3 regions of the Streptomyces sp. NPDC090022 genome follow, and region 2 is predicted to be linked to each of the others. Evidence: riboswitches for the same ligand, from Rfam matches in the RefSeq annotation. Region 2 holds a riboswitch; each other region holds the start of a gene.
The links. A riboswitch is a leader RNA that binds a small molecule or an ion and turns the genes downstream of it on or off. The one in region 2 is predicted to bind thiamine pyrophosphate.
Positions count from the first base shown of each region.

Region 1: it holds a riboswitch for thiamine pyrophosphate, as region 2 does, so the genes downstream of both, thiC (phosphomethylpyrimidine synthase ThiC) here and ACIPXB_RS28625 (thiamine ABC transporter substrate binding subunit) in region 2, are expected to answer to the same signal.
Region 3: it holds a riboswitch for thiamine pyrophosphate, as region 2 does, so the genes downstream of both, ACIPXB_RS00080 (hypothetical protein) here and ACIPXB_RS28625 (thiamine ABC transporter substrate binding subunit) in region 2, are expected to answer to the same signal.

Region 1 is NZ_JBIVFN010000002.1:126,884-136,522, reverse strand. It holds gene ACIPXB_RS05075 (DUF5326 family protein) at 59-268, shown strand; gene ACIPXB_RS05070 (IclR family transcriptional regulator) at 538-1,275, shown strand; gene ACIPXB_RS05065 (SsgA family sporulation/cell division regulator) at 1,373-1,822, shown strand; gene ACIPXB_RS05060 (YibE/F family protein) at 1,847-3,247, opposite strand; TPP riboswitch at 3,320-3,467, shown strand; gene thiC (phosphomethylpyrimidine synthase ThiC) at 3,461-5,254, shown strand; gene ACIPXB_RS05050 (sulfite oxidase) at 5,379-6,497, opposite strand; gene ACIPXB_RS05045 (hypothetical protein) at 6,570-7,004, opposite strand; gene ACIPXB_RS05040 (hypothetical protein) at 7,405-7,539, shown strand; gene ACIPXB_RS05035 (glycosyltransferase) at 7,648-8,736, opposite strand; gene ACIPXB_RS05030 (hypothetical protein) at 8,942-9,639, shown strand, end outside.
Region 2 is NZ_JBIVFN010000021.1:87,899-97,537, reverse strand. It holds gene whiG (RNA polymerase sigma factor WhiG) at 1-177, shown strand, start outside; gene ACIPXB_RS28665 (TetR/AcrR family transcriptional regulator) at 248-787, shown strand; partial or broken gene ACIPXB_RS28660 (peptidoglycan DD-metalloendopeptidase family protein) at 851-1,390, opposite strand; gene rpsB (30S ribosomal protein S2) at 1,689-2,576, shown strand; gene tsf (translation elongation factor Ts) at 2,709-3,542, shown strand; gene pyrH (UMP kinase) at 3,706-4,488, shown strand; gene frr (ribosome recycling factor) at 4,586-5,143, shown strand; gene ACIPXB_RS28635 (phosphatidate cytidylyltransferase) at 5,143-6,126, shown strand; gene rlmN (23S rRNA (adenine(2503)-C(2))-methyltransferase RlmN) at 6,231-7,343, shown strand; TPP riboswitch at 7,402-7,511, shown strand; gene ACIPXB_RS28625 (thiamine ABC transporter substrate binding subunit) at 7,595-8,701, shown strand; gene ACIPXB_RS28620 (ABC transporter permease) at 8,809-9,639, shown strand, end outside.
Region 3 is NZ_JBIVFN010000001.1:13,675-23,313, reverse strand. It holds gene ACIPXB_RS00100 (GMC family oxidoreductase) at 1-542, shown strand, start outside; gene ACIPXB_RS00095 (glycine betaine/L-proline ABC transporter ATP-binding protein) at 542-1,639, shown strand; gene ACIPXB_RS00090 (ABC transporter permease) at 1,636-3,621, shown strand; gene ACIPXB_RS00085 (ABC transporter substrate-binding protein) at 3,680-4,654, shown strand; gene ACIPXB_RS00080 (hypothetical protein) at 4,859-5,104, opposite strand; TPP riboswitch at 5,073-5,245, opposite strand; gene ACIPXB_RS00075 (HAD family hydrolase) at 5,402-6,067, opposite strand; partial or broken gene ACIPXB_RS00070 (glycosyl hydrolase-related protein) at 6,193-6,327, opposite strand; gene ACIPXB_RS00065 (glycoside hydrolase family 35 protein) at 6,619-8,364, opposite strand; gene ACIPXB_RS00060 (glycoside hydrolase family 5 protein) at 8,418-9,639, opposite strand, start outside.

The DNA.
Region 1 (9,639 bases), on a different contig from region 2:
CTCCTAGCATCGAAGGCAGGAAGTCACAGACCAGGAAGAGGTTGAGGCCATGAACGGCATCCGGGAGATATTCGCAGGCATGCCCTGGTGGGTGAAGTGGGTGGCGGTTCCGCTGCTGGCCCTCTTCGTCTTCGGTGGCCTCATCACCGCGCTGGTCGGTTTCGTCTTCAAGGCACTGCTGTTCGTCGCCCTCGTCGCCGGCCTGATCTTCGTCGTGAAGCGCTTCACCGGCGGGGGCTCCGCCAAGTCCTCGGGGAGTGGCTGGTAGTCCGCACAGCGGTTAACCCACCTGGGGGAACGTGGCCCGGGAAACCTCTCGGGCCCAGGCATGCGGTGGATAGAGTGACGACCCGTGCCGTCCCTGGGCGCAGCCCCCGATGAACCGCGCTGACCAGCGGTGATGCGGACAGCTGCCGAGTTACGACGCCCAGGAGACGCGGACGCGCGGGGGCGGCCCCCGCAGGACGGGCCCGCGAGGCCCGCCGCCACGCCTGGGGGTGAGCTTTGGCAGCGGTTCACAATGCCGGTGTGCCGACTCTGATCGGTTCGGTGCAGAGGGCGCTGAGACTGCTGGAAGCGGTGGGATCCCATAGCGAGGGAGCCCCGGCCAAGCAGCTCGCGCGCGAGGCCGGGCTCCCGCTACCCACCGCGTACCACCTGCTGCGCACCCTGACCCACGAGGGCTATCTGCGGCGCGAGAGCGGAGTCTTCGTTCTCGGCGACGCCGCCGAGCGGCTGGCCGGTGGTGGATTGCAGCAGAAACGTCGCAGCATGATCCTCGACTCGCTCGCCCACTTCCGCGACACCGTCGGGGCGCCCGTCTACTTCGCGGTCTACCGCGAAGGCGAGATCGAGATCGTGGGGGTCTCGGACACTCCCGACAACCCCGCCTGCCAGGAGTGGGCCGACTTCCGCAGGACGGGCCACGCGCACGCCATCGGGCAGTGCCTGCTCGGCCAGCTCGACGAGGACGCCCGCCGGGACTACTACGACCGGCACCCGGTCGACGCGCTCACCCCGTACACGGTGCGGGACATGCGCGCGCTGGAGCAGCGCATCGGCTCGATGCGGCTCATGCAGCCGGTGATCGAGCGTCAGGAGTACGCCCTCGGAACGGTGTGCGCCGCCATCCCGATTACAGCGGGTGACATCGCCGCGACCATGGCCATTTCGCTCCCCTTGCACCAACAAGACCGATTGCTCTATGCGGTTGGGCGGCTGCGGAGTGAAGTAGGCGCGCTGTTGAGCACCCTCTCCTTCTCTATCAGTATCTGAAAACTCACTCCTTGTGATCTGCTAGCGCTTCCACCACCCTTGTCAAGAGGGCCTTGGGGGACCATTCCTGGCCACTTCCAACACTGCGGGGTAGGAAATGCGCGAGTCGGTACAGGCAGAGGTCATGATGAGCTTCCTCGTTTCCGAGGAGCTCGCGTTCCGCATCCCGGTGGAGCTCCGGTACGACGCCGGTGATCCCTACGCGGTCCGCCTGACCTTCCACCTTCCCGGAGACGCCCCGGTGACCTGGGCGTTCGGCCGGGAGCTCCTCCTCGACGGGATCAACAAGCCCTGTGGCGACGGGGACGTGCACATCGCCCCCACCGACCCCGACGAGCTCTCCGACGTCCACATCCGGCTCCAGGTCGGTGGCGACCGGGCGCTGTTCCGGGCCGGCGCGGCGCCGCTGGTGGCCTTCCTGGACCGGACCGACCGGCTGGTTCCGCTCGGTCAGGAGCGCACGCTGGGTGACTTCGAGGAGAACCTCGACGAAGCGCTCGGCAAGATCCTGGCCGAGGCACGGCAGAACGAGCAGAACGCGGGCTGAGCCGCCGCGTGTGCGCGGCCGGCGTCAGCGCTTGCGCCTGCGGCCCCGCCCGCCGCGGCCCGGTGCGGCGGGCGCCCGGCCGCCGGCACCGGTGGCCGCGGATGCCGGCCGGTCGGCCGACACCACCAGCGCGGCCAGTGCCGTCGTCACCGGCACCGAGGCCACGAGCCCGATCGAGCCGACCAGGGTCCGTACGATCTCCTCCGCGATCAGCTCGCTGTTGGCCACCGCCCCCACGCTGCTGTTCGCGATCGAGAACAGCAGCAGCAGCGGCAGCGCGGCGCCCGCGTACGCCAGCACCAGGGTGTTGACCACCGACGCGATGTGGTCGCGGCCGATCCGGATCGCCGCCCGGTACACCGCGCGCGGCCCCATCTCCGGGTCGGCCTGGTGCAGCTCCCACACCGCCGAGGTCTGGGTGACCGTCACGTCGTCGAGCACACCCAGCGATCCGATGATGACGCCGGCGAGCAGCAGACCGCTCATGTCGATGTCCGGGTACAGCCCGTGGATCAGCCCGGTGTTGTCGTCGGTGTTGCCCGACAGGAACGCCCAGTCGATGAGGACCGAGCCCATGACCCCGATCAGCAGGAGCGAGACGAGCGTGCCCAGGACCGCCACCGAGGTCCGGGCGGTCAGCCCGTGGCACATGTAGAGCCCGATCAGCATGATCGCGCTGGCCCCGATCACCGCCACCAGCAGCGGATTCGAGCCCTGCAGGATGGCGGGGAGGATGAACATCGTCAGGATCGCGAAGCTGACCGCGAGCGCGACGAGCGCGAAGAACCCGCGCATCCGGCCGACCACCACCACGACCAGGGCGAAGACGCCGGCCAGCAGCGCGATCGGGAACTTCCGGTTCACGTCGATGACGGAGTACTGCAGGTCCTGCGGCGCGTCCGGCGCGTAGGCGACGACGACCTCCTGCCCGTTCTCCAACTGCCGCGGTGCGCCCGGCTGCACGATCTCGACGAAGGTCCGCCCCTTGTCGGGACCGGTGCCGACCTCGATGGTCGCCTTCTTGCACTCGCCGGTCCGGGCCGCCTGCGCCTCGCGCCCCTGGGGGGTGGTGGGGTTGGCCGTCGACGGCACCTGTGCGGCGTTCACCGATTTGCAGTCGACATTCTCCAGCGCGACGACCTTGGCCTGCTGGGTCTGCCGGTCGAAGCCCACCCCGGTGCGCTCGTGTCCCGGGGCACCGCCGGGCCAGAGCATCGCCATGCCCACGAAGACAGCGACGGCGAACGGGATCAGTACCGCCGCGATGACCTTGCGCAGGTGCTTCGAGACCGGGGCGGCCGGCCCGTGCCCATGGCTGTGCCCATGGCTGTGTCCGTTGCCGTGCCGGTTGCCGTGCCCGTGGCTGTGACTGCTGGGGTCGGTGGGTCGGCCGGGCTCGGTGGGGGGCTGCGGGGAGGATGTCACAGGCAGATCATCGCAAGAGATGAGAGGGCCCACTGTTCAGCACGCCACACAGGACGCTAGCGTGGGGGCACCTTTGCACAACGCGGGAGCTCGGAGCACCGGGCTGAGAGGGCGCTGATCACCGTACGCGCATCACATGTATGCGTACGGGAGGAGGCTGCGCCGACCGCCGAACCTGTTACCGGGTAATGCCGGCGTAGGGAGATAGGTCTCATGACCATTCAGGACGCAACGACGCCTGCCGTCAGCCAGGACGGCACCGGCGGGGAACAGCGCCAGCCGGGCTGGCACAAGGGGTACGTCGCGGGCTCCCGCCCCGACATCCGGGTGCCGGTACGCCAGGTCCACCTCACCAACGGCAAGGACGTGACGCTCTACGACACGTCCGGTCCGTACACCGACCCGCAGATCGAGACGGACGTCCGCCGCGGCCTCGCGCCCCTGCGCGAGAACTGGATCATCGGCCGCGGCGACACCGAGGAGTACGCGGGACGCCCCGTGCGCCCCGAGGACGACGGCATCAAGCACACCTCGCCCCGCGGCGGCCTCAAGAACCTCGACGCGGTCTTCCCCGGCCGCCCGCGCCAGCCCCGCCGGGGCCGGGGCGGGGCCGCCGTCACGCAGCTCGCGTACGCCCGCCGCGGCGAGATCACCCCGGAGATGGAGTACGTCGCGATCCGCGAGAACGTCTCCCCCGAGGTCGTCCGCGAGGAGATCGCCGCGGGCCGCGCCGTGCTCCCGGCGAACGTGAACCACCCCGAGATCGAGCCGATGATCATCGGCAAGCGCTTCCTGGTGAAGGTCAACGCCAACATCGGCAACTCCGCGGTCACCTCCTCCATCGAGGAGGAGGTCGACAAGATGACCTGGGCGACCAAGTGGGGCGCCGACACGGTCATGGACCTCTCCACCGGCCGCAACATCCACACCACGCGCGAGTGGGTGCTGCGCAACTCCCCCGTCCCGATCGGCACCGTGCCCCTCTACCAGGCCCTGGAGAAGGTCGACGGCCGCGCCGAGGACCTGACCTGGGAGATCTACAAGGACACGGTCATCGAGCAGGCCGAGCAGGGCGTCGACTACATGACGGTCCACGCCGGCGTGCTGCTGCCGTACGTGCCGCTGACCGCCCGCCGCAAGACCGGCATCGTCTCGCGCGGCGGCTCGATCATGGCCGCGTGGTGCCTGGCGCACCACAAGGAGAACTTCCTCTACACGCACTTCGAGGAGCTCTGCGAGATCCTCGCGACGTACGACGTCACGTACTCCCTCGGCGACGGCCTGCGCCCCGGCTCCATCGCGGACGCCAACGACGCGGCGCAGTTCGCGGAGCTCAAGACGCTGGGCGAGCTGAACACGATCGCCAAGCGGCACAACGTGCAGACCATGATCGAGGGCCCGGGCCACGTCCCGATGCACAAGATCAAGGAGAACATCGACCTCCAGCAGGAGATCTGCGAGGAGGCCCCATTCTACACGCTGGGCCCGCTCACCACGGACGTCGCCCCGGCGTACGACCACATCACCTCGGGCATCGGCGCCGCGATGATCGCCTGGTGGGGCACCGCGATGCTCTGCTACGTCACGCCCAAGGAGCACCTGGGCCTGCCCAACCGCGACGACGTGAAGACCGGTGTCATCACGTACAAGATCGCGGCACACGCGGCCGACCTGGCCAAGGGCCACCCGGGGGCCCAGGAGTGGGACGACGCGCTGTCGGACGCCCGCTTCGAGTTCCGCTGGGAGGACCAGTTCAACCTGGCCCTGGACCCGGACACGGCGCGCGAGTTCCACGACGAGACGCTTCCGGCGGAGCCGGCCAAGACCGCGCACTTCTGCTCGATGTGCGGTCCGAAGTTCTGCTCGATGAAGATCAGCAGAAGCATCACTGAGCAGTTCGGCGGCGAGGCGGACGCCACCGCGGAGGAGATCGAGGCCGGGATGCTGGAGAAGTCGAAGGAGTTCGCGGCTTCCGGCAACCGCGTCTACCTTCCGCTGGCCGACTGACCTGCGCAAACGAGGCCGGCCGACGACATCCGGGGGGAGTCGTCGGCCGGCCTTCGTCTTTCGTTGGGCTGATCCAGCTGACAGCAGACGCCCAGTCAGTGCACGGCCCTCTCCCATGCCACCCCTACGTGAGGCAGACCACCTCGACCCGCTGGACCAGGTTGTTGCCGAAGCCGCCGCGGTTCCAGGAGGCCGCGAGCGGCTGGGTGTGCCCGGCGGCGTCGGTGGCGCGGACGGTGAGGCGGAACGAGCCCGGCGTCGCCGTCCAGCTGGTGTGCCACGCGGCCCACGCCCAGGGCCGTGCCGGGTCGGCGGTCACCTCGGCGTCGGCCCAACTCTCCTCGCCGTCGCTACTGACCTCCACGCGGACCACCGGGCCGTGCCCGGACCAGGCGCGCCCGGCGATCGGGACGGGTCCGGGCCGGACGACTCGGGTGCGGGACATGAAGTCGGGGAAGCCGGGCGGGATCATCAGGGCACGAGGCGCGATGACCTCCACGGGCTCCCCCGGCTCGTCCGGGGTCTGCCGGTAGCGGTAGGCGACGGCCTGCTGGAAGCCGGTGAAGGGGGTGTCGGTGACGGTGATGTCACGCAGCCACTTGACGCTCGCCATGCCGTACCAGCCGGGCACGACAAGGCGCAGCGGGTGGCCGTGCTGGGGCGGCAGCGGAGCGCCGTTCATGGCGTACGCCACCAGCACGCCCTGGGCCGGATCGGTCGCCATGTCGAGCGGGAGGCCGCGCTGGTAGTCCTGTTCGGTGCCGCGTTCGACACCGTGGTCCGCGCCGGTGAATACGGCCTCGACGGCGCCCTCGACGGTTCCCGCCTCGGCGAGCAGGTCGGCCAGCGGGACGCCGGTCCAGTCGGCGGTGCCGACGGCCTCGACGAGCCAGGGCTGGCTGACGGGGCGGGGCGCGAGCCGGGCCCGGCCGTTGCCCGCGCACTCCAGGGTGACTCGGTGGGTGACCGGCGGACGCGCCCGCAGGGCCGTCAGGTCGAGGGAGAGGGGGCGGCGGACGAGTCCTCCGACCGTGAGCCGCCACGCGTCGGCGTCGGCAGAGGGGATGTCGTAGTGGACCAGGACGTAGTGGAGGCCGGGCGGGCTGGTGTCGTAGCGCAGGGCTTCGAGTGGTAGGCCGTGGTTGCGGGCGGCGAGGGCCAGCTCCGCGGTGCTGATCCCCTCGTCGAGTCCGGCCACGCGGCCCGGCGCGCTGACGTCCCTGAGATCCGGGATGCCGTCCATGTCTTCATGATGCGCCTCCGTCCGGCTCCTCTCATCCGCTGGCCTCCCGCCGGCACTCGGCCCTGGCCGTAGTTACAGGGGGGCGCCTGTTTGCTGGGCTGCTCGGAGGCGCTCGACCTGCCTGGTGATGAGGTCGGGCGGGAAGGAGGCGGTCCCGCCCACGTTGAGCGCGGTGAAGGACGCAATGGTGTTGCCGGTCCGGACGACGACGACCGTCTCGTTCCGGTCTCCCCCGCGCTCGGCGCCCAGCGGGATGGTCTCCGTGAAGCTGACCGCCTCGTCCCCGAATGATGGAGCCGGCCCCGGGGCGACCGTGGCGGTGAACTTTCCGGCCCAAGCCTCGCCGTCGTAGGTCCGGCAGGAGGAAAGCGACTGCCTGAGATCAGCGAATCGCTGCTCGGCTCTGCCGTTCTCATAGGAGGCGAGGGTTGAGCCGCCGCCCCAGATGTCGTCGTCCCAGTTGAAGGTCTGGAAGACGTGGGCGAGTGAACCCTTGGCATTGACCACGTCAATCAGCGTTTGACAGGAGGGGACAGAGGCTGGTGCGAAGGAAGGCCCGCTGCCCTCCGGCCCGGGTTCACGCACTTCGATGATGCCGTCGCGTACCTGTGGGACTTCGCCACTCTTGAAGGCGGCAGACTTCAGCTGCGCCAGTGTCAGAGGCGCCGCCGCAGCGTTGGGTGAGGACGACGCGGAAGGCGGTGGCTCACTCGGGGTGTTCGACGGGGGCGTTGTGGTGCATCCCGCTGCTGCGAACAGGGTTGCGATGGCAGCTGTCGGCAGCAGCCATCGCGTACGGGCGTGCAGGGGTCCCCCGGACTCGTGCGGATGAGAGATCGACGTTAGCGAGTGAGATGCCTGCTCACCAGCACTTTCCGATGAAGAATGCTGCCTGGAGATGTGCTCGATGAAGATCTCGCAGGACATCCGGCGTGAGCACGGCGGCGACCTGAAGGCGGACGAGATCCAGGCGGGCATGGCGGAGAAGTCCGCCGAGTTCGCCGCTGCCGGAAACCGCGTCGACCTGCCGCTGGCGGACTGACGCGGACCGACTGGGGGGAGTGCTGCTCCCGGAGGAACACCGTTCCCCGGGAGCAGCACCGTTTCCGCGCCGGCTCAGGGTCTTGCTCCGGACCCCGGGGTCGCGCCGTCACATCCGCGGGCCCTGGGCCGGTACGGCCAGGCGTTCCGCCGCGAAGACCCGGTTGGCCAAGGTCTGCCGACGGTAGGTCTCGGGCAGGTCGGGCAGGTCCAGCAGCCGGTCGCAGGCCGCGAGCGAGGCGGCCGGGTCGCCCACCCAGTACGCGGTGATCGAGTGCTCGAAGAGCAGCCCCCAGCGGTACACCCAGGGCTGGGTGAACAGCAGGTCGTCGGGGGCCGGCCGGTCCAGGCCGGCGCTGTTGAGGGCGTGGGCCGCGTGGTGACGGCCCCGCTGCCGGAGCCGGGAGGCCAGTTCGTAGCAGGCCTCCAGGCGTTCGGGGCGGGCTTCCCAGGCCCGGGTCAGCGCGTCCATCGCCGCCGGCCAGTCGCCGGCGTCCGCGTGCAGCACCCCGGCCTGGAGCAGGGCGAAGTAGACCTCCTCGGCCCAGCCGCCCATCGTCGCGCGCCGCTCGTACAGGCGGATCGCCCCGGCGGTGTCGCCCAGGTCGCGCAGCGTCTGGGCGAGGTAGAAGACGGTGCGGGTGTTGGACGGGTCGCGGCGCAGCTCGGCGCCGAGCAGCCGCGCGTCGCGCTCGAACTTGTCGTGGCGCGAGCCGCCGTCGGCGTGGTCCTCGATGACGAGGGCGTCCAGGTTCCGCTCGGAGTCCTCGCCCTCGCAGGTGAGGTACTCGTGGGTGACGCCCTCGTAGCGCCAGGCCAGGGAGCCGCGGACCAGCCGCTTGATGCGGTACTCGGTGGGGCCCGCGTGGCGCAGCATGTACGCGTCGGCGGTGAGCGGGGGCAGCGGGCCGGACCGGCGTACGACCAGGTCGGCGTCGAGCAGCAGCAGGTAGTCGGCCTTGCCGCGGGCGTGGGCGATGTTGAGGCTGCGGTTGTGGCCGAAGTCGACCCAGGGTTCCTCGTGCAGCTCACCGGGGATGCCGCGCAGGGTGGTGCGGATGAGGTCCTGGGTGCCGTCGGTGGAACCGGTGTCGGAGATGACCCAGGTGTCGATGAGGTCGCGTACGGAGCTCAGGCAGCGCTCGATGACGGCGGATTCGTTCTTCACGATCATGCACAGGCAGATGGTCGGTTTCACGGCCGGTGACCCTAGGGACGCCCGTGCCCGCCGGGCGGGCGGCTCGCCGGGGCCGGGCCGGTGGCCGCCGCGGACGCACCCGAGTGGCGGCGAGCCGCTGGTCCGTTCCGTTGACGGATGAGCGAGGCGTCGTGTCCATGGCTTCCGTGCTCCACAGGATGTGCCCCGGTAAGTCATTCGATCCGGTTTTCCCAAGGAGTGGCGTATGCGTCCCGTGAGTCCTGAGGACAGGACCCGTTCCTCGCTCGGCCCGTTGCCCCGGCGCGGCCGCTGGCTCGCCGGTGGCACTCTCGCGTCGGTGGCCCTGGTGCTGGCGGGCGTCACCTTCCCCGCCGTCGCCGCACCATCCCTCGCCTCGCCCCAGGACAAGCGGTGCAAGTCGTCGCACCACAAGCCGGAGCACTACGACGATGACGACAAGGCGAAGAAAGCGGCGGCCAAGAAGCCCGCCAAGAAGGCCACGAAGAGGGCGGCCGAGGCGCCGGCGCAGCAGCAGATGTCGTACGACAAGTGCAAGGTCGGCCCGACCGGTCCCCGCGGCCCGAAGGGCGACAGGGGTCCGCGTGGTCCGCAGGGCGAGCAGGGCGACCAGGGCGACCCGGGCGAGCAGGGCCGGCGGGGTCCCACCGGCCCGACCGGCCCGCAGGGCGACCCGGGCGAGCAGGGCCGGCGGGGCCCGACCGGTCCGACGGGTCCGCAGGGCGAGCAGGGCCCCCGGGGCTTCACCGGTCCGACGGGTCCGCAGGGTGAGCCGGGCCCGTGCTCGGACGTGGACGCCGTCGTCGTCGGTGGCATCGAGGGGCACGAGGTCAAGTCCGTCCTCACCGGGGGCCGGACCTACGTGGGTCTGCGCGAGCTCTCCCCGACGACCAACTGGATCTGGTACGACCTGACCGACACGGA
Region 2 (9,639 bases):
CGGGCGATCAACACCCTCCCCGAGCGGGAGAAGACCGTGGTGACCCTCTACTACTACGAGGGCCTGACCCTCGCCGAGATCGGCCACGTCCTGGGCGTCACCGAGAGCCGCGTCAGCCAGATCCACACCAAGTCCGTGCTGCAACTGCGGGCGAAGCTGGCGGATGTCGGGCGGTGAGCTTGCGTCCCCTCCGTAGAGTGGAACCGTGCCAAGGATTCGAGCGGCCTCCGTGGCCGAGCACCGGACGATGCAGCGCGCCGCCCTGCTGGACGCCGCGCGTTCCCTGCTGTCCGAAGGCGGGACGGAAGCGCTGACCTTCCCCGCCCTCGCCGAGCGGACCGGCCTGGCCCGGTCCTCCGTCTACGAGTACTTCCGCTCGCGCGCGGCCGTGGTCGAAGAGCTGTGCGCGGTGGACTTCCCCGTGTGGGCGGCCGAGATCGAGGCGGCGATGGAGGCCGAGCAGGCCCCCGAGGCGAAGATCGAGGCCTATGTCCGCAGCCAGCTGAGCCTGGTCGGGGACCGGCGGCACCGGGCCGTGGTGGCGATCTCCGCCAGCGAGCTGGACGCCGGGGCGCGGGAGAAGATCCGCGCGGCCCACGGCGGCCTGGTGGCGATGATCGTCGAGGCGCTCGGCGCGCTCGGCCACGCCCAGCCCCGGCTGGCGGCCATGCTGCTCCAGGGCGTGGTGGACGCCGCGGTCCGGCGCATCGAGCTGGGCGCCGCGGAGGACCCCGCCGAGGTCACCGAGGTGGCCGTCGCCATGGCCCTGCGCGGCGTCCGGGGCTGACCCCGTTCCCCGCGGCAGCAGCCGGACCGCGGCGCGGCCGAGCAGCGCGAGCGGGTTGAGGTAGCTCTCGCCCGCCAGCAGCCCCCAGTGCAGGCACGCCACCGGGCAGTGCGTCCCCGCGTCGAGGACCGCCACGACCTGGCCGGCGGTGACGGCCTCCCCCGTCACCACCAGCGGCCGCACCGGCTCGTACGTGGTGCGCAGCCCGCCCGGGAGGGTGAGGGAGAGCACGCCGCGGCCGGCCACCTGTCCGGCGTAATGCACCCGGCCGGGGCCGACCGCGCGGATCCGCGCGCCCGGCGGCGCGGCGAGGTCCACCCCGCGGTGACCCGCCGCGTACGGCCCCGGCGGCGCATCCCACCAGCGGACCACGTGCAGCGGGGCCGGCAGCGGGCGGACGTACGGCGCGGCCGGGGCCGGCCGCGGATGGGCGTACGGCGCGGACGCGGCCGGCCGCGGATGGGCGTACGGCGCGGCCGGGGCCGGCCGCAGGTGGGCGTACGGCGTCGCGGGGGCCGGCAGCGGGCGGGCGTGCGGTGCGGGCGGGGTCGGCGGCAGGGCCAGCAGCAGCGTCAGGACCACGGTGAGCAGCGAGAACGTCATGTTCACCACGGTCCCCCGGCGGGCTCCCGACACCGGCCCGCCTGTGGACGACCGGGCCGTTGTGGACAACCGGGCCGCCGTGGATCGGGGGCACCCCGGACGGGGTCCGGGGGAGGCGTCATCCGGCACGGCGCCGGGTCCCGTACACTTCTTGTGGCGATCCGGGTCACCGGGTCGACTTCGCACGCCCCAGCACCGGCCCGCAGCGGCAACGGTGACAGCGTCCCTCGGTCCCCTTCTCGGGGGCAGGACGCGGCGGGGCGTCAGGATGCAACCGAGAATTCAAGGAGATACGGCCATGGCCGTCGTCACGATGCGGGAGCTGCTGGAAAGCGGCGTCCACTTCGGTCACCAGACCCGTCGCTGGAACCCGAAGATGAAGCGCTTCATCTTCACCGAGCGCAACGGCATCTACATCATCGACCTGCTCCAGTCGCTGTCGTACATCGACCGCGCCTACGAGTTCGTCAAGGAGACCGTCGCGCACGGCGGCTCCATCATGTTCGTCGGCACCAAGAAGCAGGCGCAGGAGGCGATCGCCGAGCAGGCGACCCGCGTCGGCATGCCCTACGTCAACCAGCGCTGGCTGGGCGGCATGCTCACCAACTTCTCCACCGTCTACAAGCGCCTTCAGCGTCTGAAGGAGCTCGAGGCGATCGACTTCGAGGACGTGGCCGCCTCCGGCCTCACCAAGAAGGAGCTCCTGGTCCTCTCCCGCGAGAAGGCCAAGCTGGAGAAGACCCTCGGTGGTATCCGCGAGATGCAGAAGGTGCCGAGCGCCGTCTGGATCGTCGACACCAAGAAGGAGCACATCGCCGTCGGTGAGGCGCGCAAGCTCCACATCCCGGTCGTCGCGATCCTCGACACCAACTGCGACCCCGACGAGGTCGACTACAAGATCCCGGGCAACGACGACGCGATCCGCTCCGTCACCCTGCTCACCCGCGTGATCGCCGACGCCGTCGCCGAGGGCCTCATCGCCCGTTCCGGCGTCGCCACCGGTGACTCGAAGCCGGGCGACAAGGCCGCCGGCGAGCCGCTCGCCGAGTGGGAGCGCGACCTGCTCGAGGGTGAGAAGAAGGCTGACGAGGCTCCGGCCGCCGCCGAGGCCCCCGCCGCCGAGGCCCCCGCGGCCGACGAGGCTCCGGCTGCCGAGGCTCCGGCCGCCGAGGCCGAGCAGGCCTGACCCACTGTGAGCGCCCGGCGTTCACCCGCCGGGCACTCGCAGCGCGGACGATGACGACGGGGGACGGTGCCACGGCACCGGCCCCCGCCGTTCACCCGTAGATCTACGACTTCGAGAGAGAATCACAGACTCATGGCGAACTACACCGCCGCTGACGTCAAGAAGCTCCGCGAGCTCACCGGCGCCGGCATGATGGACTGCAAGAAGGCTCTGGACGAGTCCGAGGGCAACGTCGACAAGGCCGTCGAGGCCCTGCGCATCAAGGGCCAGAAGGGCGTCGCCAAGCGCGAGGGCCGGTCCGCCGAGAACGGTGCCATCGTCTCCGTCATCGCCGAGGACGCCTCCGCCGGTGTTCTGGTCGAGCTGAAGTGCGAGACGGACTTCGTCGCCAAGGGCGAGAAGTTCCAGGCCGTCGCCAAGACCATCGCCGACCACGTCGTCGCCACCTCCCCGGCTGACATCGAGGCCCTGCTCTCCTCCGAGATCGAGGCCGGCAAGACCGTCCAGGCGTTCGTCGACGAGGCCAACGCCAACCTCGGCGAGAAGATCGTCCTCGACCGCTTCGCGCAGTACAAGGACGGCTTCGTCCACGCCTACATGCACCGCACGAACCCCGACCTGCCGCCGCAGATCGGTGTTCTGGTGGAGTTCGACAAGGAGAGCGACGTCGCTCGCGGCATCGCGCAGCACATCGCCGCCTTCGCGCCGAAGTACCTCTCCAAGGAGGACGTCCCGGCCGAGGTCATCGAGTCCGAGCGCCGCGTCGCCGAGGAGACCACCCGCGCCGAGGGCAAGCCCGAGGCCGCGCTCCCGAAGATCGTCGAGGGTCGCGTCAACGGCTTCTTCAAGGAGGCCACGCTGCTGGGCCAGCCGTACGCGCTGGACAACAAGAAGTCCGTCCAGCAGATCCTGGACGAGGCCGGTGTCACCCTGAAGCGCTTCACCCGCATCAAGGTCGGCATCTGAGTCCGTCCGTACGCGACGGACACCCGGACCCCGGTAGGGTCTGAGGCAGTCGTCCGCGTTCGCGCAGGACGACCGCAGATCTGACGAGGAGGCCATTGCCGTAGAGGGAACCGCAAGGACCCACCGGCAATGGCCTTCTTCGTATGTGCACGAGGAGATCTCCATGAATCAGGGCGTGGACCCCCACACCGCTTCCGACGACAAGAGCGACCACGACAAGAAGGCAGGCCGCCGCTTCATGCTGAAGCTGTCCGGCGAGGCCTTCTCCGGCGGCGGCGGCCTGGGTGTCGACCCCGACGTCGTGCACGCCATCGCCCGCGAGATCGCGGCCGTGGTCCGCGACGGCGCGGAAATCGCGGTCGTCATCGGCGGCGGCAACTTCTTCCGAGGCGCCGAGCTGCAGCAGCGCGGCATGGACCGTGCCCGGTCCGACTACATGGGCATGCTCGGCACCGTCATGAACTGCCTCGCCCTCCAGGACTTCCTGGAGAAGGAAGGCATCGACTCCCGCGTCCAGACCGCCATCACCATGGGCCAGGTCGCGGAACCGTACATCCCGCTGCGTGCCGTGCGGCACCTGGAGAAGGGCCGCGTCGTGATCTTCGGCGCCGGTATGGGCATGCCCTACTTCTCCACCGACACCACCGCCGCGCAGCGCGCCCTGGAGATCGACGCCGAGGCGCTTCTCATGGGCAAGAACGGCGTGGACGGGGTCTACGACTCCGACCCGAAGACCAACCCGGACGCCGTCAAGTTCGACGCGCTGGAGTACGGCGAGGTGCTCTCGCGCGACCTCAAGGTCGCCGACGCCACCGCCATCACGCTCTGCCGCGACAACAAGCTGCCGATCCTGGTCTTCGAGCTGCTCGCCGAGGGCAATATCGCCCGCGCGGTCAAGGGTGAGAAGATCGGCACGCTCGTGAGCGACGAGGGCACCCGGGCGTAGTGCCCCCGAGCCCCGGGCGCCGCCCCGAGCGTCCCGCCGGCCGCGAGGCCGGCGCCGCCCGCCTGAACCATCCATATCTGACATGCAGGAGCACGTGGTGATCGAAGAAATCCTCCTCGAGGCCGAGGAGAAGATGGAGAAGGCCGTCGTGGTCGCCAAGGAGGACTTCGCCGCGATCCGCACCGGCCGTGCGCACCCGGCGATGTTCAACAAGATCGTGGCGGACTACTACGGTGCCCTCACGCCCATCAACCAGCTGGCCTCCTTCTCGGTGCCCGAGCCGCGCATGGCCGTGGTGACCCCGTTCGACAAGAGCGCGCTGCGCAACATCGAGCAGGCCATCCGCGACTCCGACCTGGGTGTCAACCCCAGCAACGACGGCAACATCATCCGGGTGACCTTCCCGGAGCTCACCGAGGAGCGCCGCCGCGACTACATCAAGGTCGCGCGCACCAAGGCCGAGGACTCCAAGGTCTCCATCCGTTCCGTGCGCCGCAAGGCGAAGGATGCCCTCGACAAGCTCGTCAAGGACAAGGAGACGGGCGAGGACGAGGTGCGCCGCGCGGAGAAGGAGCTCGACGACACCACCGCGAAGTACGTCGCGCAGGTGGACGAGCTGCTCAAGCACAAGGAAGCCGAGCTCCTCGAGGTCTGATGAACGACTCTCCCTGGGCCGCGGAGCCGGTTGCCGCGGGTCCGGCTTATGATCGGGGGGCCGCCCTTCCGGGCGGCCCCCCGGTCCGTGCCGAGACGCCGCCGCAGGAGCCCATGCCCACGCCACCATCGCAGGCCCCGCAGGCCTCCTCGCAGCCTCCGCAGAGGAAGCGGGCGGGGCGGGACCTGCGCGCCGCCATAGGGGTCGGCGTCGGCCTCGGCGCGGTCATCTTCGCTTCGCTCTTCATCGTCAAGGCGGTCTTCGTCGGCGTCGTCGCCGTCGCGGTCGTCGTGGGCCTGTGGGAGCTGACGTCCCGGCTCCAGGAACGCAAGGGCATCAAGGCGCCGCTGGTACCGCTCGCGGTCGGCGGCGCGGCCATGGTCATCGCCGGATACGTCCGCGGGGCCGAGGGCGCGTGGGTGGCCATGGCCCTCACGGCGCTCGCGGTGCTCGTATGGCGGATGACCGAGCCGCCGGAGGACTACCTCAAGGACGTCACGGCCGGTGTCTTCGCCGCGTTCTACGTGCCGTTCCTGGCGACCTTCGTGGCGATGATGCTCACCGCGGACGACGGTCCGCAGCGGGTGGTCACCTTCCTGGTGCTCACCGTGGTCAGCGACACCGGCGCCTACGCGGTCGGCTGGCGCTTCGGCAAGCACAAGCTCGCCCCGCGCATCAGCCCCGGCAAGACCCGCGAGGGCCTGCTCGGCGCCGTCGCCTTCGCCATGGCGGCCGGCGCGCTGTGCATGGAGTTCCTGGTCGACGGCGGCAGCTGGTGGCAGGGTCTGCTGCTGGGGCTCGCGGTCGCCGTGAGCGCCACGCTCGGCGACCTCGGCGAGTCGATGATCAAGCGGGACCTGGGCATCAAGGACATGGGCACCCTGCTCCCGGGTCACGGGGGCATCATGGACCGCCTGGACTCCCTGCTGCCGACGGCACCGGTGGTGTGGCTGCTGCTGGCGGCCTTCGTCGGCACCAGTTGATCATGGTCGCAGGCTGATCAGGGACCCGTGCGGGTCCCAGCCGTTACCCTGGAAGGGCGCGCTGCTTCTGCGGCGCGCCTTTCGTCTTACGAGGAGTACCTGCCATGGCCCGCCCCGCACCGGGAGAGCTCACCTTCGTCGCCCCTCGCGGAGCCAAGAAGCCCCCGCGGCACCTGGCCGACCTCACCCCCGCCGAGCGCCGGGAGGCGGTCGCCGCGATCGGGGAGAAGCCGTTCCGGGCCAAGCAGCTCTCCCAGCACTACTTCGCGCGGTACGCGCACGACCCGGCCGAGTGGACCGACATCCCGGCCGGCTCGCGCGAGAAGCTCCAGCAGGAGCTGCTGCCCGACCTGATGTCGGTCGTACGGCACATCTCCTGCGACGACGACACCACCCGCAAGACCCTGTGGAAGCTGCACGACGGCACGCTCGTCGAGTCGGTCCTGATGCGTTACCCCGACCGGGTCACCATGTGCATCTCCTCGCAGGCCGGCTGCGGCATGAACTGCCCGTTCTGCGCCACCGGCCAGGCCGGCCTGGACCGCAACCTGTCCACCGCCGAGATCGTGCACCAGATCGTCGACGGCATGCGGGCCCTGCGCGACGGCGAGGTCCCCGGCGGACCCGCGCGGCTGTCCAACATCGTCTTCATGGGCATGGGCGAGCCGCTGGCCAACTACAAGCGGGTCGTCGGCGCCATCCGCCGCCTGACCGACCCCGAGCCCGACGGTCTGGGCCTCTCCCAGCGCGGCATCACGGTCTCCACCGTCGGTCTGGTCCCGGCGATGCTGCGCTTCGCCGACGAGGGATTCAAGTGCCGCCTCGCGGTCTCGCTGCACGCCCCGGACGACGAGCTGCGCGACACCCTGGTCCCGGTGAACACCCGCTGGAAGGTCCGCGAGGTTCTCGACGCGGCCTGGGAGTACGCCGAGAAGTCCGGCCGCCGGATCTCCATCGAGTACGCCCTGATCCGCGACATCAACGACCAGGCCTGGCGCGGCGACCTGCTGGGCAAGCTGCTCAAAGGCAAGCGTGTCCACGTCAACCTGATCCCGCTGAACCCCACGCCGGGCTCGAAGTGGACCGCCTCGCGGCCCGAGGACGAGCGGGCCTTCGTGGAGGCCATCGCCCGGCACGGCGTGCCCGTGACCGTACGGGACACCCGCGGCCAGGAGATCGACGGCGCCTGCGGCCAGCTGGCCGCCTCGGAGCGCTAGCTTCCGGCTCCCTCCGGCGGGATTCGGCCACGGGGTACCCTGTGGCCGAACCAATTTCATATTCCGACAGGGGAGCGCCACAGCGCTGAGAGTGCGGGAACCGTCATCCGCAGACCCTCTGAACCTCGCCCCGGTCATTCGGGGTAGGAAGTTCGGTCACCACTCATGCTGTTGCGCCCTGCCCGGCGACCGCTCCACCGACGCCGGGCAGGGCCGCGTCTTCTCCTGGACATCCCAGGAGGAATACACCAGTGAGCACCACCAAGAGAATGGCGGGCGCCGCGCTCGCCGCGGCCCTGGGCGTCAGCACGCTCGCCGCGTGCGGCGGCGGGGACGCCAAGGACAAGGACAAGGGCACGGCCACGAGCGGCTCGCCGAAGTCCAGGACCGTCACGCTCGTCTCGCACGACTCCTTCAACGTGACCGACACGGTCCTCAAGGAGTTCGAGCAGCAGAGCGGCTACACCGTCAAGGTGCTGAAGTCCGGTGACGCGGGCGCCGCGCTCAACCAGGAGATCCTCACCAAGGGCTCGCCGCGCGGCGACGTCTTCTTCGGCGTGGACAACACCCTGCTCAGCCGCGCCCTCGACAACGGCATCTTCACGCCGTACGAGGCCAAGGGCCTGGACCGGGTGAAGCCCGAGTACGTGCTCGACAAGGAGCACCGGGTCACCCCCGTCGACTCCGGCGACATCTGCGTCAACTACGACAAGGCGTACTTCGCCGAGAAGAAGCTCGTCCCGCCGCAGACCCTCGACGACCTGATCAAGCCCGAGTACAAGAACCTGCTGGTCACCGAGAACGCGGCGACCTCCTCGCCCGGCCTCGGCTTCCTGCTCGCCTCCGTCGGCAAGTACGGGGAGGAGGGCTGGAAGGACTACTGGGCCAAGCTGAAGGCCAACGGTGTCGAGGTCGTCGACGGCTGGGAGCAGGCCTACAACGAGCGCTTCTCCGGCTCCGCCGGCGGCAAGAAGGCCAAGGGCGACCGTCCGCTGGTCGTCTCCTACGCCTCCAGCCCGCCGGTCGAGGTGCTGTACGGCGAGCCCCGGCCGGCCGAGGCCCCGACGGGCGTCGCCACCGGCACCTGCTTCCGCCAGATCGAGTTCGCGGGGCTGCTCAAGGGCGGCAGGAACGAAGAGGGCGGCAAGGCGCTCGTGGACTTCCTGATCAGCAAGAAGTTCCAGGAGGACATGCCGCTGCAGATGTTCGTCAACCCCGTGACGACGGACGCCGCGCTGCCGGAGCTGTTCACCCGGCACGGTGTGGTCATCGACAAGCCGGAGACCGTCACTCCGGAAGCGATCGCCAAGAACCGTGAGCAGTGGGTCAAGGCATGGACCTCGACCGTCGTGAAGTAGGCGGCGGCAAGGGCGGGAGAACGGGCGCGGCGCCTGGGGGCGCCGCGCCGCGTCCCGGCGCGGCACCGGGCGAGGGGACCCGGGCGACGCTCGTCCGGCTCGCCCTGCTGGCGCTGCCCCTCGCCTTCTTCGCGCTCTTCTTCGCCTACCCCGTGGCGGCCATCGTCGGGCGGGGCCTCAGGACCGATGCCGGATGGCAGTTCGGCCGCTTCGGCGAGGTGCTGGGCCGCCCCGACATCGCCGACGTGCTGTGGTTCACCACCTGGCAGGCGTTCGTCTCCACCGCGCTCACCCTGCTGATCGCGCTTCCCGGCGCCTACGTCTTCGCGCGCTTCGAGTTCCCCGGCAAGCAGGTGCTGCGGGCCGTGGTGACCGTTCCCTTCGTCCTGCCGACCGTGGTGGTGGGCTCCGCCTTCCTCGCCCTGCTCGGCCGCGGCGGTCTGCTGGACGAGACGGTGGGCGTCCGCCTCGACACCACCGTGTGGGCGATCCTCCTCGCGCACGTCTTCTTCAACTACGCCGTCGTCGTCCGCACGGTCGGCGGCCTGTGGGCGCAGCTCGACCCGCGCCAGGAGGAGGCCGCGCGGGTGCTGGGCGCCGGCCGGTTCGCCGCCTGGCGGCGCGTGACGCTGCCCGCGCTGGCCCCGTCGGTCGCCGCCGCCTCGCTGATGGTGTTCCTCTTCACCTTCAGCTCCTTCGGCGTCGTCCTGATCCTGGGCGGCCCCGCGTACGCCACCCTCGAGGTGGAGGTCTACCGGCAGACCGCGCAGCTCCTGGACCTGTCGACGGCGGCCGTGCTGACGATGGTGCAGTTCGCGGCGATCGGCGCGATCCTCGCCCTGCACGCCTGGACCGTGCGCCGGCGCGAGCGGGCGCTGCGGCTGGTGGACCCCGCCCGGACCGCCCACCGGCCGCACGGCTGGGCGCAGCGCACCCTG
Region 3 (9,639 bases), on a different contig from region 2:
TCACCGACAATCCGGAGCGGCTCGGCTACGAACGCCCCGCCCACGGCGTGTCGATGACACCGAACATCCCCAAGCCGCGCAGCCGTGGCCGGCTCTACCTGACCAGCGCCGATCCCGAGGTCAAGCCGGCCCTGGACTTCCGCTACTTCACGGACGACCACGACTACGACGCGCGCACCCTCGTCGACGGCATCCGCCTCGCAAGGAAGATCGCCGCCACCGAGCCGCTGGCCTCCTGGCTCGTCCGGGAGGTGTGCCCGGGCCCCGAGGTGACCGGGGACGCGGAGCTGAGCGAGTACGCGCGGAAGGTCGCGCACACCGTCTACCACCCGGCCGGCACCTGCCGCATCGGCGCGGAGGACGACGGCCTGGCCGTGGTGGCTCCGGACCTGACCGTTCGCGGGCTGGAGGGCGTCCGGATCGCCGACGCGTCCGTCTTCCCGACCATCCCCGCGGTGAATCCGATGGTCGCGGTCCTGATGGTCGGGGAGAGGTGCGCCGAGCTGCTTGTGGCGTCCGCCGCCGGAAAGGAGGCCGCCTGATGGACGGCGACGATTCCGTGTTCTCCGTACGCGGTCTGTGGAAGGTGTTCGGTGCCAAGGCCGCGCGGGTGGCGGCCGACCCCCGGTACGCCGAGATGTCGGCGGCCGAGATCCGAGAGCTCACCGGCTGCACGGCGGCCGTACGGAACGTCTCCTTCGACGTCCGCCGGGGTGAGGTGTTCGTGGTGATGGGGCTGTCGGGTTCCGGCAAGTCCACGCTGGTGCGCTGCCTGACCCGGCTGATCGAGCCCACCGCCGGGGCACTGTCCATGGACGGCGAGGACGTCCTGGCGATGGACTCCGCCAGACTGCGCGAGCTGCGCAGGCACCGCGCGGCCATGGTGTTCCAGCACTTCGGCCTGCTCCCGCACCGGACGGTCCTGGACAACGTGGCCTACGGGTTGGAGATCCAGGGCGTCGCACGGGCCGAACGGCAGTCCCGGGCCCGTGAGGTCGTCGACAAGGTGGGTCTGGCCGGTCTGGAGGACCGGCGCCCGGCCCAGCTGTCCGGCGGTCAGCAGCAGCGGGTCGGCCTGGCCCGGGCCCTTGCCGTCGATCCCGAAGTCATGCTCTTCGACGAGCCGTTCAGCGCTCTCGACCCCCTGATCCGCCGGGACATGCAGGACGAGGTGGTCCGCCTCCACCGGGAGGAGGGACGGACGATGGTGTTCATCACCCACGACCTCCCCGAGGCGCTCAAGCTCGGCGACCGGATCGCGCTCATGCGGGAGGGCGCCATCGTCCAGCTCGGCACGCCCGAGGAGATCGTCACCCGGCCCGCCGACGACTACGTACGGGACTTCGTCCGCGACGTCCCGCGCGAGCAGATCGTCCCCGTGGCCCGGGCGATGCGTCCGGCTTCCGGTGACGAGGCCACGCACGGCGCCGTTCTCGCACCGGACGCGACCGTGGCCGAGGGCATCGCCGCGGTCGTCCGGGACGGCGTGCCCGCCCGGGTGGTCTCGGACGGGAAGCTGCTGGGGGTCGTGGACCACGCGCACCTGCTCGCCGTGGTCGCCGGTGCGGCTCCGGCCCCGGCGGGGTCGGAGGCCGGCGCCGCCCCATCGGACGCGGGCCAGGATGCGGTGACGGCATGAGCGCCACGAAGTCCCTCGCGCCCGCGCGCACCGAGCGGACCCGGGACGGGGTACGGCCGCTCGCGCCCCGGTCCGACCGGAGCCCGCTGCGCCCCGCCGCCCCGGTGGTGCTGCTCGCCCTCGCTCTGCTGCTCCCCACCATCGCACTGCTCGCGGAGGGGGGCTGGCCGCAGTCGCTGCGTCTCGACCTGGCGCCCACCCTGGACTCCTTCGCCGACTGGGTGGTCGACAACCGGGACAGCCATCCGGTGTTCCTGTACTTCCTGCTGCACCTGTCGAACACCGCCACCGACTCGGTCGACGCGGTCCACGGGCTCCTGACCTCGGCCGGTTGGGCGGGCGTGCTCCCGCTCGCCGCGGCCCTGGCGTGGTACGCGGCGGGCGCGGGCCGCAGGGGGGCCGGTCCGGCCCTCGTCGCCGTCGGTTCCCTGGCCGGCTGTGGTCTGCTCGGCCTGTGGGAGCAGACCACGGGGACCCTGGCCCTGATGCTCGTGTCCGTCGCCGCGGCGACGCTGCTCGGGCTGCTCCTCGGCCTGGCCTGCGGCCTCTCGGACGGCGCCCAGCGACTGCTGCGGCCGGTGCTGGACACCATGCAGGTGCTGCCGGCCTTCGCGTACCTGCTCCCGCTCGTCCTGGTCTTCGGCATCGGAACCCCGTCGGCGCTGATCACCACGGTGATCTACGCGGCGCCGCCGATGGTCCGGATGACCTCCCTGGGGCTGCGCGGCACGGACGCCGGCGTACTGGAGGCGTCCCGGTCCCTGGGTTCGACCCGCTGGCAGCGGCTGTGGACGGCGCGGCTGCCCATGGCGCGGGCGCAGCTCTTCCTGGGGCTGAACCAGACCATCATGATGGCACTGTCGATGGTGGTCATCGCCTCCGTGGTGGGCGCCGGCGGCCTCGGCGAGAGCGTCTACCAGGCGCTGAAGACAAGGGACTTCGGGCAGGGCCTGACCGCCGGCCTCGCGATCGTGCTGGTCGCGGTGTGGCTGGACCGCACGACCGCCGCGGCGGGAGCCCGCGCGGGCACGCCCGTCGGCCGACGGGCGGCGTGCCTGGCCCTCGCGGTGGCGGCGGCCGGACTGGCCCTGGGCCCCCGGCTGGCCGACGACTGGCCCGGCGCCCTGACCGTGGACATCGCCGCGCCGCTGAACACGGGCGTGGACTGGCTGGTGGCCTCGGTGTACCAGGACGTCCCCGTCCTGGGCGGTTCCTCCGTGTGGGCCGGCAACTTCACCACCTGGGTGCTCAATCCGCTGAACGACGGGCTCCAGGCCCTGCCCTGGTGGTCGGTGCTGCTGGCGGCCGGGGCGATCGCCTGGCTGGTCGGCGGCCGGCGGGCCGCTCTGACCGCGGTGCTCGCGCTGTCCTGCACGGGAGTGCTCGGCATCTGGGGCAAGTCGCTCTACACCCTGTCGCAGGTGCTGGTGGCCATCGCCCTCACCCTGCTGACGGGCTTCGCCCTCGGCATTCTGACGGCCCGCGTCAAGGCCGTCGAACGGGTGCTGCGCCCGGTGTTCGACGCCATGCAGACCCTGCCCCAGTTCATCTACCTCATCCCCGTGGTGCAGTTGTTCAACGCCGGCCGGGTCGCCGCGATCACGGCGGCGGCCGTGTACGCCCTGCCTGCCGTGGTACGGGTCACGGCACAGGGCCTGCGGCAGGTCAGTCCGGCGGCCATGGAGGCGTCCCGCTCCCTGGGCGCCACCACGTGGCAGCAGATCCGCGACGTGCAGTGGCCGCTCGCCCGGCCGGCGCTGCTCGTCGCGGCGAACCAGGGCGTCGTCCTCGTCCTCGCCGTTGTCGTCATCGGCGGCCTGGTGGGCGGCGGTGGGCTCGGTTTCGACGTCGTCAAGGGCCTGACCGCGGGTGAGCTCGGCACCGGACTGATCGCCGGAACCGGCATCGTCTGCCTCGGCCTCGCCCTGGACAAGCTGACCCAGCCCCCCGCCGGGAACCCCACCGCCGCTGCCCGTCGCTGACACGGGCCGCCCGGACCCCCGGCTTCCCCACCCCCCTCCCCACGAAAGGCAACTCACCATGACCACACAGAGCTTCCGCCATCCGCGGATCAAGGCCCACGGTGTCAAGGTGGGCAGCGCGGCAGTCGCCGTGCTCGCTCTCCTCACCATCAACGCCTGCAGCGCCGCCGAGACCGGCGGCGCGTCCGGGACCGTCAACCTGCACACCCCGTCCTGGGTGGGCGCCGAGGTCAACACGGCGGTCGCGGCCTATCTGCTGGAGCACGAGCTCGGCTACAAGGTCAGCACCCGGCAGATGGACGAGACCCCGGCATGGGACGCGATGAGCCAGGGCAAGATCGACGCGATCCTGGAGGACTGGGGCCACCCGCAGGAGGAGAAGCGCTACGTCGAGGGGAACAAGAGCGTCGTCCCGGCCGGCGAGCTCGGCGTGACGGGCCACATCGGCTGGTTCGTGCCGAAGTACGTCGCGGATGAGCACCCGGACATCACGGACGCCAAGAACCTCAACAAGTACGCCGACCTCCTCAAGACGCCCGAGAGCGGCTCCCAGGGCCAGTTCATCAAGGGCGACCCGTCATACGTCTCGCACGACAATGCCCTGATCACGAACCTCGGCCTGAACTACAAGCCGATCGAGGCAGGCGCCGAGGCCACGCACCTGGCACAGCTGGAACAGCTGTACAAGAACAAGAAGCCCTTCCTCACCTACTGGTGGACCCCCCAGTGGATGAACGCGACCATGGACCTGGTCGAGGTGAAGCTGCCGCCGTACGAGGAGGGCTGCGACGCCGACAAGAAGGCGGTCGCGTGCGCCTACCCCGACGTTCCGCTGAAGAAGTGGATGAACGCCGAGTTCGCGAAGGAGGACAGCGAGGCGGCGCGGTTCCTGAAGAACTTCCGCTGGACGACCGAGCAGCAGAACCTCGTCGCCAAGTACGTCGCGGCCGACAAGTTGACCCCGGAGCAGGCGGCGGAGAAGTGGGTCAAGGAGAACGAGACCACCTGGAAGGCGTGGATGCCCAAGAAGTAGCCCGCGGGCGCGCGTCGCCGCCGTACCCCGGCGATGGGGGACAGGGGGCCGTCACGGCATCGATCCGGGCAGGTCGTGGCTCGTCACGGGTACCGGTGGTCGCGGGAGCGCGATGTGGCCCGCCGCGACCGGCCGGACCCGGTTGTAGCCGCGTCGATGGCGTGGACAGGCCGCGCCGCTGAAACGACCCGGCCCGTTCGCGGCTCAGCCGCGTGGGACCGCGAAGTACGCGAGCACCGCTGCGGCCGGTTCCAGGGTGGGCCAGGGCTCGGGGCAGCCGAGGACGGCGACGGCCGAGGCCGGGAACTTGGCCTCGATGCGGTCAAAAGCCGGGCAGGTCCTGACCGGACTCCGGTAGCGGGGTCCGGTGCGGCGGCCGTCACGAAACCCGGACCACAGCGCGGCCCGGGTACGCAGACGACCTACGAAGCGGGCTCCCTGCGCCGGCATTGTCCGGATCAGGTGCTGGGGGTCGCCTTCGGGTCATCACGCCCTCCGGCCTCTCAGCCCGACGGTCGCGGTCGGCCCCGGCGGACCTCATTCGCTTCCGCCAAAGTCGGCTACTCCGGTCGAGCTCCCTCGCTCGCTTCATAGGCAGCCGGGAGTCGCCAGTACGGCTGCGGACGTCAGGCATGATCACGCCCTACCCATGAACACGGTGCGCATCATCGAGGTTCTCCTGGATCTCTGCTCCCTGCCTGCGTTTTTGCAGGTCAAGGGCCAGGACGCGCTGTCACCGGATCCGCTTCACCGAGCCCGGGCTGCCGCGAGGGCCCGGAGCAGGCCGGGGTTCACGTCCAGCAGGCTGGGGACCACGCTCCGGCCCGGTGCCGCGGATACGGGGGTCAGGGACGGAACGGCCAGTACCGTGAGGTCCGCGGCCTCGGCGGACGCGATGCCCGCGGGGCTGTCCTCGATCGCCACGCAGGCGGCCGGGTCGGTGCCCAGGGCCGTCAGAGCCGCCTGGTAAGGGTCCGGGAAGGGCTTCGTACGGGGTGTCTCGCGCGCCGCGACGGTGACGGCGAAGCCCGGCCGGCCCAGCACGGCGAGGACGGTGTCCACCACCGGACGCGGCGATGCCGACACCAGGGCGGTGGGCACCCCCGATGCGGCCAGCTGTGCCAGCAGGCGTTCGGCTCCGGGGAGCGGGACCGCGCCGGCACGGACGAGCCGGGTGAACCGGCGCTCCAACGCGGCCGCGAGCCGCACCGGGTCGGCATGGCCGGGCCGGCGGGAGGCGACGTGGGCGGCGGTGTCCTCGATCGCACGGCCGAGGACGTACGGGAGGTCCGCGTCCGTGAGGACGAGGCCGAGTTCCCGGCATTCTTCCTGCACGGCCTGCCGCCACAGACGTTCGGTGTCGACGAGCGTGCCGTCCATGTCGAACAGGACGGCCTGGAGTTCGTCGGGCACGGTTCGGCTCTCCGGTCTGGTGTGGGGTGTCGATGGGTCGGGCGGACGGGTGAAACGGCGGAACGTGAGGGGAGCGGGGTGGCCTCCGGCGTGCTCGGCCGCATCGGCGTCGAGCCCGCCGGCGTGCGTTCCAGCAGGTCCGTCTCGGTGGCGGTGTCCCAGGGGACGTCGAGCCCGAGTGTGGTCCGGGCACGGGCGCCGTGGGCCTCGTAGAGGCGGACGACGAGGTCGCCGGACCGGTCGTCGGCCAGTTTGACCACTTCGACGACGACCGCTTCGTCGTCCACCGTGACGAGCGGGGCGGCCGCGCCCGCCGCGCCGGGCCTCCCGCTCCGGGAACCGGTCCCCACCGGTGGCCGACCTGGACCGGTCGGTACGGGGCGCCCAGACCGGCGGCGACCGGAACCGGCTCGCCGAGGACGTTCCGGATGCCGGCCTGGAGGGGGACCGTCCGCGCGTGGACGGCCGGCCGGATCCGCTCCCTGAGTACGCGGTCGAGGCGCTGCCCGACGAGGCGTCGCTTGCTGTGCACGGGCCGCTCCGGGCGGGTGTCAGTCTTCGCGGATGCCGAGGTCGGCGCGGCCGCGCAGCTCGACGCTGCGGGAGGCCGTGGCGTGGAGTTCCAGGACGGTGAGCTCGTTGCGCCCCGGGCGCAGGGCCGGGGCGGGGACGTACAGGGTGGTCTGCGGTCCCCTGGACCAGTAGCGGCCCAGCGGGAAGCCGTTGACCCAGGCGAGTCCCTTCGTCCAGCCGTCCAGGCCGAGGTACGCGTCGGCGGTCCGGCGGAGTTCGAAGGTGCCGCGGTGGAAGGCGGGGCCGGCCACGGGTGCGGAGGGCGTGAGGGCGAGGGCGTCGAGGCGGTCCAACGGCAGGGCGCTGCTCGTCCAGGAGCCGAGGGCCGCGCCGTTGACCGTGACCTGGCCGAGGAGGCCCTTGCGGTCGTGGATGGCCGTGCCGTAGTTGACGCGGCCCTGGTTCTCGACGAGGACCACCAGACGTGCGCCGCTGCGGGGCGAGACGAAGGCGAGGGCGTGCTCGTGGTGCTCCCGTTCGAGTACGCCGACGGGCTGCCCGTCGACGAAGACCTGGGCGCGGTCGCGGACGGTGTCCACGCGCAGCACGGCGGGCCCGGCGCACGGCAGCTCCGTCTCGTACCGGACGAAGCCGAAGCACTGGCCCAGCTGCTCCATGGTGAGCGGGCGCTCGGCGCGCACCGGGGCGCCGAACAGGTGCTCCTGATCGAACAGTCGTCCGCATCGGTCGAGGTCCACGGCCACGGGGGCGAGCTTCGGGGCGGGCTCGGGAAGCGGTTCGTCGGGGACCTCCGCGTGCCGGGCGATGACCTCGCGGAACGCCTCGTACTTGGGTGTGGGGTCGCCGGCTTCGTCTAGGAGCGCGTCGTAGTCGTACGAGGTGACGGTGGGCCGGTAGGTGCCCTTGTCGTTCGCTCCGTTGGTGAATCCGAAGTTGGTGCCGCCGTGGAGCATGTAGATGTTGACGGAGGCACCCGCGGCGAGCAGGCGATCGAGCTCGGCCGCGGCGTCGGCGGCGTCGCGGGTGGTGTGGATGCCGCCCCACCGGTCGAACCAGCCGATCCAGAACTCCGAGCACATCAGCGGCCCGTGCGGCTGGATCCGCCGCAGTTCCGCGAGGCCCGCTTCGACGCGGCTTCCGAAGTTGGCGGTGCGCAGGACGCCGTCCAGGCCGCCGCGGACGAGGTCGGCCGGCTGGTCGCAGGTGAAGAGGGGTACGTCGACGCCGTGTTTGCGGAGCAGGTCGGCGAGGTCCCGGAGGTAGTCCGGGTCCTGGCCGAAGGCCCCGTACTCGTTCTCCAGCTGCACGGCGATGACCGGTCCGCCCGCGGAGGAGAGGTACGGCCGGAGGGGCGGGAGGAGGGCGCCCAGGTATCCGTCGACCGCCGCGAGGAAGCGGGGGTCGCGGCTGCGCAGCGCGATGTCCTCCTCGGCGAGCAGCCACGCGGGCAGGCCGCCGCCCTCCCATTCGGCGCAGATGTACGGGCCGGGGCGCAGGAGGACGTGCAGGCCGGCTTCGGCGGCCAGGGTGAGGAAGCGGGGGAGGTCGAGACCCGCGTCCATCCTGAACTCACCGGGGCGGGGAGCGTGGAGGTTCCAGGGGACGTAGGTCTCGATGGTGTTGAGTCCCAGCAGCCGCGCCTTGTCCAGCCGGTCGGCCCACTGCTGCGGGTGGACGCGGAAGTAGTGCAGTCCGCCCGAGATGATGCGGAACGGGTGGTCGTCGAGCAGGAATCCGCTCTCGGCGATCTCCAGGCGAGGCATGCCGGGTACTCCTGGGTGTCGGTGGATCGGGAGGAGGGAACGGGGGGAAGGGATCAGGCGAGGGGGCGGCACAGCAGGGCGTCCGGGACGCCGTGGTGCAGCCACTTCCAGGTGAAGGCGACGCCGGCGAGGTACTCGTTGTCGGCGCACTGGCCCTTGTAGTAGCCGGGTGCCCAGTCGCTCTGGCTGGAACCGCCGGTGGCGGGCCGGTTGTCACCGTGGTCGAACCAGAGGGCGCGGCCGGTGGTGGGCAGAGCTGCCGCCGCGGGGGCGCACAGGAGGGAGACCATCGCGTTGCGGTTCACGCTGTAGCCGACGGCGAAGGACCGCTCGGGGCACTGGAGCTTGTTGTAGCCGCTCGCCCAGTCGCCGCCCGTGACGAAGCGTTCGTCGGAGACCACGGTCCAGGCGCCGCTGCCCTTCGCCGGCTGGCCGGCGTCGGTGCACAGGCCACGGCTGTCGCTGCGGCCCAGACCGACCAGGCGCTGGGTGTCGGGGCAGTTGCCCTTGCGGTTGCCGGGTGACCAGTCCGGCCTGGCCAGCATGGTGGCGGAGACGTTGGAGTCGCCGTAGTCGAGGTTGAGCATGTTCCATCGCGGGCCCTGCGCTATCTGGCCGGTCCTGCTCGGGGCATCGACCAGCTTGTACCAGTCCGCGGCGCGCCAGTCACCGGCGTCCATCACGCCGAGTCGGGTCCCGTCCTGGGCGTAGCTGACCATGGCCCAGGTGTCCTGCGGCCGGCCGCCGGCGTCGGTCCAGCCGACGAGGGGCCAGATGGCGAAGTCGGTGTCGTTCCTGACCATGATGTCGGTGAAGCGGGTGAACCAGTCGCGCTCCCTGTCGTCGGCCGGGCCCCGGCCCGCGGCGCCGAACTCGCTGATCCACACGGGAGCGGTGAAGTGCTGCCCCGACCGGGTGACGAACAGGGCCTCGTCGTCGACGGCCTTGACGAGCTCTTCGGGGGTGAGCTCCTCGTAGCGCGGGTCGTGGGTCTCGCCCGTTCCCGTGGCGCCGGTGTGGTGGGGACCGGTGTAGCCGTAGAAGTGGGCCGCGTAGACCAGCTTGTCGGACCGGATCAGGGTGTTGGACAGCGTCGCCACCGGTGTGAGCATCGGACGGCCGTGGGGCGTCAGGTCGGTCGGGATGCCCTGCCAGTTGATCCCTTCCATGACGATCAGCAGGTCGGGGTTGGCCTGGAGGATCTTGTTGCCCGCCTCCTCCATCGCCTTGTGCAGGTCGTGGTCGTTGCCCCAGCCCCAGTTGGGGTCGTTCCAC